Linked DNA regions of Lichenicola cladoniae. The main gene of each other region encodes a partner of the protein of the gene in region 2 in a complex. Links are inferred from orthologs where the notes say so. Each region holds a gene or a part of one and is shown on either strand. Other genes may lie near its edges.

Region 1 (3,278 bases), 2.0 Mb from region 2 along the record:
AGGCGGCTCTCGAACTGTTCGACGTCAGCCGCGACGAGCGCTGGGCAGTGCTGGCACGGCAGCTCGTGACCCTGTTCCGCACCCGGCTGATCGAGCGCGGCAGCGACACGCTCGGCGAATATTTCCACGAGAGCTGGTTGCGTGCGGTCGGCATCGACGGCGACAAGGTCGAGCCCGGGCACCATGCCGAGTGGGTGTGGCTGCTCGACCGGCACCAAACGCTGCTTGGTGACAGGACCCTGCGCCTGGCGCGGCGCCTCGACGGTATCTGCACGCGGCATGCGATCGGTCCGGAAACCGGTTTGATGCGGGACGAGATCGGACGCGAGGGGAACCTGCGGCGCGGTTCCGCCAGGCTCTGGGTGCAGACCGAGATGCTGCGCGCGAACTGCGTGATGCACCGGGTTGCAGCGGCCAACAGCGATCCGGTCGATGCCAGGGCGAGGCTCGCCGCGATCGTGCGTACGACCGACAACCTGCTGACCCGGTATCTGGTCGGCGCCGAGAGCAAGGTGCTGCCACCGGGCACCTGGATCGACCAGCTCGACGCGTTCGCGCAGCCGGCAATCGACAAGATCCCGACGAGCTCGTTCTACCACATCATGGCCGGCTGGGTTGAGCTCGACCAGCTTCGGCCGTCGGTGGATGCCGTCTGAGCCGGACCGGGGTATGCCTGTCGATCCATCCCCGTTATCCACAGATGTGCACGTTATCCACAGGCACACATCAAGGCCGCGGTTGCGCTAGACTGCCGGGGTGAACCAGATCGATCCCGTCCGCCGTGACTCGCTGCTAGGCCTCTCGCAGCGCCTTCCGCCCTCCAACCAGGCGGCGGAGCAGGCACTGCTCGGCGCGCTGCTGGCCAACAACAAGGCCTACGAGCGCGTCGCCGAGTTCCTGATCCCGGACCATTTCACCGATCCTATCAACGGACGCATCTACCAGGCGATCGTGCGCCGGGTGGAGGCGGGCCAGCTCGCCGACGCGATCATGCTGAAGGCCGAGTTCGAGCATTCCGGCGTGCTCGACGAGGTCGGCGGCACCGCCTACCTCGCCCAGTTGCTGACCGCGATGGTCGGCATCATCAATGCCGGCGAGTACGGCAAGGCGATCCACGATGCCTGGATCCGCCGCCAGCTGATCGATATCGGCGAGACCGTCGTCAACAACGCGTTCGGCCTCAACCCGGAGCTGACCGGCAGCGACCAGATCGAGGCCGCCGAGGAGACGCTGTTCCGGCTGGCTACCGACAAGGGCCAGGATGGCGGCTTCGTTACCTTCGAGCGCGCGCTGACCGACGCGATCGGGATTGCCGAGAAGGCCTTCCATCGCACCGGCGCGGTGGCCGGCCTGACCACCGGCCTGCGCGATCTCGACAAGAAAACCGGCGGAATGCATCCGTCCGACCTGCTGATCCTGGCCGGCCGGCCTGCGATGGGCAAAACCGCACTCGCCACCAAGATCGCATTCGGCGCGGCACGCTCGCTGATGCAGGAAGCGCGCGAGCAGGGGCCGGGCACCCAGCCGAAGGGATCGGTTGCGTTCTTCTCGCTCGAGATGAGCGCCGAGCAGCTGGCGACCCGCCTGCTGTCCGAGGAGAGCCGGGTGTCGGGCGAGCGCATCCGCCGCGGCGAGATCGGGCAGAAGGAGTTCGACCGGTTCGTGCAGGTGAGCCGCGAGCTGCAGACGCTGCCGTTGCATATCGACGACACGCCTGCGATCAGCCTGTCCGCGATGCGCACCCGCTGCCGCAGGCTGGCGCGCACCAAGGGGCTGAGCCTGGTGGTGGTCGATTACCTGCAGCTGATGCGGCCGGCGGTCGGCACCAAGCCCGACAACCGGGTGATGGAGATCTCGATGATCACCCAGGGGTTGAAGGCGCTGGCCAAGGAACTCGAGATCCCGGTGCTGGCGCTGTCGCAGCTGTCCCGGCAGGTCGAGAGCCGTGAGGACAAGCGGCCGCAGCTTTCGGACTTGCGTGAGTCCGGCTCGATCGAGCAGGACGCCGACGCGGTGATGTTCGTGTATCGCGACGAGTATTATCTGCAGCAGCGCATCCCGAAGGATACGATGTTCGAGAGCAACGACAAGTTCCAGGTCGCGATGGAAGCCTGGCAGCACAAGATGGAGCTCGCTCACAACAAGGCCGAGTTGCTGCTGGAAAAGCAGCGCCACGGGCCAACCGGAAAGATCGACCTGTTCTTCGAGGGCGAGTTCACCCGCTTCGCGGATATCGACCTCGTGCATGGGGGGTAGTCCCGCCGGCCGGATTATCCGATCACGCGGCAAGCGCGCATCATGACGCGGCAATCCGGGTGAAGGATATTTCGTGCTCGACGATCAGGCCCTGCTCGAACCGGCGTTCAGCGCAGCCACGCCGCGCCAGCGCGTCGTACTGATCCGCGAGTTCGCCAATCGCCGCGCGACGGGGCTGTTCGACGAACTGCGTGCGGGCCCGGACTGGAGGCCACAGCCTCCGCGACGGGTGCCCGGATTGGCCAGCGCGGTGCTCTTCCTGATGGTTAAGGACGAGGCGGAAATCATCGGCCAGAATCTCCGGCATCACTATGCATTGGGATTCCGCAGGTTCTTCATTCTCGATAACGGAAGCAGCGACCAGACTGCGGCAATCATCGCCGGGTTTCGCAGCGCGTATCCGGATGCCGGGGTGTTTTCGGCCTCCGACTACATCGTCGGGCACTACCAGGCCAAGAAGATGCAAGCGCTGGTAGCATTCATGCAGGCCTATCTGCATTACGAAGCCGATCAGCCGGACTGGCTGTTCTTCGTCGACGCGGATGAGTTCATCACCTTCGCATCGGGGGCCGGGGACGAGCGACGGTTCGGCGACGTGCTTGCCGATCCCTCGAAAACCCTGCTGGTCTTCCACTGGGCCCAGTGTGCAAGCGATCGGGTGCTCGAAGCTTTGCCCGTGGGCGAGGATCTGTCAGTGGCACTTCCGATCGTGTGGCCGAGGATGAAAGTGGCAGTCACCAAGGTGGCCTATCGGTTGAACCACGGTTTGGAGCCGATCCAGGGAAACCATCTGGTCGAGGAGTTTCCCTATTCCGCCTCGGACGTCGCGATCATGGCCGAGGCGGATTTCTACCTGTTCCATTATCCGGTCCGGACCGTCGAGCAGTTGCGCAGGAAAGTGGTGAACGGGAACCGTGCCTTGCTGGCGACCGCCGACCGGGACGGATTGAGTGGAACAGCCACCCACTGGCGGACCTATCACCAGTGGTATGAACAGGCAGGCGACGTGGCGCTGCGCCAGG
Region 2 (3,182 bases):
GATGGCGGTCCAGTGCTTGGGTGGAACCGCGCGCGCCTGTCGCCATTTACGGATGGCCTCGGTGCCGACGCCGGTCAGCCGGGCTGCCTGCTCGGTGCCTCCCAATCGTTCGATGATCGCCTCGACCGTCATCGGCATGACATAAGGACCTTCCAGACCGCGTCCGGACGGCTTAGCAAGAGGGTGGTCCATTGGGAAGATAATTCCCACTTGGCGGTCAAAGGCCGGATGGGAAATCTCTTCCCTGCATGGTCGGGTATGATGGAGTTCGACCCCATGTCGCTGCGTGTGCGCTTCACCGACGGTCTGAAAACGGCGATGAAGGCGGGTGACGCGCCCCGCGTCTCGACGCTTCGCATGGTGCTGGCGAGGCTCAAGGACCTGGATATCGCCGCCCGGCCCAAGGGCATCGAACAGATCCCCGACGACGAAGTCACCGCCATGCTCCGCAACATGGTCAAGTCCCGCAGGGAGTCCGCCACCATGTTCCTGCAGGGCGGCCGGGGCGAGCTGGCGTCCAAGGAAGATGCCGAGATCGTGGTGATCGAGGAGTTCCTACCGGTGCCGATGGACGAGGCGGCGCTGGTCCTCGCCGTCGCTGATGCGGTCGCGGCAACCGGAGCCGCGTCGATGAAGGACATGGGCAAGGTGATGGCGTCGCTGAAGACGACGCACGGCGCAGTACTCGATCTCGGCCGGGCCAACGCGCTGGTGAAGGCGCGGCTGTCCTGACCGGCTGATCGCACCCGCGGATGGCATTCGATCCCGCCTTTCTCGACGAGCTGCGCGCCCGCACCCCGCTCGGCGCGGTGATCGGGCGCAAGACCAAGCTCGTTCGGTCGGGGCGCCAGCTCAAGGCGTGCTGCCCGTTCCATGGCGAGAAGACCCCGTCCTTCTATGTCTATGACGACCATTTCCACTGCTTCGGCTGCGGCGCGCATGGCGACGCGATCTCGTTCGTCATGCAGGCGGAGGGGCGCTCGTTCATGGAGGCGGTCGAGGGCCTGGCCTCCGAGGCGGGCCTCGAGGTGCCGAAGCAGGCCCCCGCCGATCGCGGCCGGGCGGAGCGTGCACGAACCCTGACCGACGTGCTCGACGCCGCCCAGCGCAGCTACGTGCGCCGGCTGCACAGCGGCGAGGGCAGGGACGGGCTTTCCTACCTGCGTGGCCGCGGCCTGACCGACGCCACCATTGCCGACCATGGGCTCGGCTGGTCCGGCGACGGGCGCGGCAGCCTGATGACCGAACTCCGCGAACAGAACTTTCCGCCCGAGCTGATTGCCGAGGCCGGGCTGATGCGCGTGGACGAGGAGGGGCGTCCCAAGGGCGAGCTGTTCTTCAACCGGGTCACCTTTCCGATCCGCGACAAGCGCGGCGGGCTGGTGAGTTTCGGCGGGCGGACCCTGGGCGACGGCCAGCCGAAATACCTGAATGGTCCGGAGACCCCGCTGTTCATCAAGCGCCGCACCCTATTCGGGCTGGAGCGCGCCAGTTCCAACCTGCGCACGATCCGCCCGCCCGGCAGCACCGCCCTGGCATCGCGCGAACTGGTGGTGGTCGAGGGCTATATGGACGTGATCGCCCTGCACCAGGCCGGTTTCGGCGGCGCCGTCGCGCCGCTGGGCACGGCGCTCACCCCCGAACAGCTCGAGGCGCTATGGCGCGTGGCGCCGGCACCGGTGCTGTGTTTCGACGGCGATAGTGCCGGGCGGCGGGCGGCGATCCGGGCGGCCGAGACCGCGCTGCCGTTGCTGGACCCGGAGCGGACGCTGCGCTTCGTCCGGCTGCCGGAAGGCGAGGACCCGGACAGCCTGGTGCGCAAGCAGGGTGCACCGGCGATGACGGCCGAACTGGCCGGGGCGGCCGGCCTGGCCGACGTGCTGTTCGAGCTGCTGAGCGAGGGCATCAGGAACCCCGGTCCGGAGCAACGCGCGTCGCTGCACGCGAAACTGACCGAGGCCGCCGCGACGATCGGCCACAAGGGACTGGCCAGCGAGTACCGCCGCACCCTGCAGCAACGCTTCTTCGAGACGTTCGCCAAGCAACGCCAGACCGGCCGTGCCGGGGGGCGGGCACAGGATGGGAGGTCCGCGTTCAAGCCGGCTCCGGTCATGTCGGGCGCCAGGCCGGTTCCGGCCGCGGACCGGGTCAGGCTCGAGCGGATGCGCCTGCTGCTCGCGATCCTGCTCCGTCATCCGGACCTGCTGGCCGATGTCGAACAGGCGCTATGCGGGCTTGATTTACCCGACGATCTGGCGTCTATGCGGGCTGCGATTCTGGAGGCGGCCCATGCCTCACCGACACTTGACTCGGCAGGGCTCACAGCCCACCTGCAGTCAGCCGGACTGTCGGCACAAATCGACACGATATCGGCTCCCTCGCCTTTGCCCATGCCTGCCGGCGCGTCCCATGACGCAATGCCAGCGGAAGCGGAAAAGACGTGGTGGCATTTTTTTGGCTTCCTGAGTGTCGAGGGCTTGCGAGAACAGAGAGCAGCGGCGGAGCAGGCATTCATCCAGTGTCCGGATGAAGAGAGCCAGAAGCGATTGATCTTACGGAAAATGACGTTGGATTTCGTCGAACGTGGCGAGATTGCCGACGAAGAAGGCTGAAACGGCCGAGGCCATGAGCCCGACCCGCCTCGTGTGGCGTGGTCGTTGCGAGGCAATCGGCCAGGGACCGGGTTGGAGTTGAGTTAAGCATGGCGACGAAGACGGCGGCGACGACGGAAGCGACCACTGGCGAGCAGGATGCCGACGCCTCCTTGCTCGACACGCAATCCGCAGCAGTCAAGCGCCTCATCGCGCGTGGTCGCGAGCGCGGCTACATAACTTTCGACGAGCTCAACGCGGTCCTGCCGCCGGACCAGATGTCGTCCGAGCAGATCGAGGACGTAATGGCCGTGCTGTCCGAGATGGGCATCCAGGTCGTCGAGAACGAGGATAACGAGGAAACCGAAACTCCCCGCGAGGAGGAAGAGGAAAAGAAGCCCGAGGCCGAGGAGGGCGAGACCCCCACCGGCAACGTCGATGCCGAGAGCCTGGGCCGCACCGACGATCCGGTGCGGATGTACCTGCGCGAGATGGGCTCGGTCGAGCTGCTGTCCCGCGAAGGCGAGATCGCGATCGCCAAGCGCATCGAGGCCGGCCGCGACGAGATGATCGGCGGGCTGTGCGAAAGCC

Evidence for each region.
Region 1: the proteins of dnaG (region 2) and HN018_RS14935 are in contact, whole or in part, in a crystal structure (PDB 2R6A), measured with the Geobacillus stearothermophilus proteins. The link is inferred for Lichenicola cladoniae from one-to-one orthologs. Residues at the interface, in WP_049624496.1 of Geobacillus stearothermophilus: Lys456, Leu457, Leu458, Pro459, Ala460, Asn463, Ala464, Leu467, Leu535, Leu536, Ile537, Ala538, Gln544, Glu545, Asp548, Tyr549, His552; in WP_033016901.1 of Geobacillus stearothermophilus: Ser13, Glu15, Ala16, Gln18, Glu91, Leu92, Asp94, Ala95, Val96, Pro97, Thr98, Ala99, Ala100, Asn101, Tyr104, Tyr105, Ile108.

Annotation. Positions count from the first base shown.
Region 1 is NZ_CP053708.1:3,287,091-3,290,368, reverse strand. Bases 44-3,006 are described here. They hold HN018_RS14935 (replicative DNA helicase), read left to right. Parts: upstream 44-756; coding sequence 757-2,256; downstream 2,257-3,006. Other genes in these bases: HN018_RS14930 (glycosyltransferase family 2 protein), read left to right, coding at 2,330-3,006; HN018_RS14940 (AGE family epimerase/isomerase), read left to right, coding at 44-656. In the rest of the region: more of HN018_RS14940, read left to right, coding at 1-43; more of HN018_RS14930, read left to right, coding at 3,007-3,278. UniProt on the Escherichia coli protein: The main replicative DNA helicase, it participates in initiation and elongation during chromosome replication. Travels ahead of the DNA replisome, separating dsDNA into templates for DNA synthesis.
Region 2 is NZ_CP053708.1:1,244,082-1,247,263, forward strand. The notes cover bases 316-3,182. They hold dnaG (DNA primase), read left to right. Parts: upstream 316-752; coding sequence 753-2,612; downstream 2,613-3,182. Other genes in these bases: HN018_RS05675 (GatB/YqeY domain-containing protein), read left to right, coding at 316-732; rpoD (RNA polymerase sigma factor RpoD), read left to right, coding at 2,702-3,182. Also shown: carA (glutamine-hydrolyzing carbamoyl-phosphate synthase small subunit), read right to left, coding at 1-138; more of HN018_RS05675, read left to right, coding at 277-315. UniProt on the Escherichia coli protein: RNA polymerase that catalyzes the synthesis of short RNA molecules used as primers for DNA polymerase during DNA replication.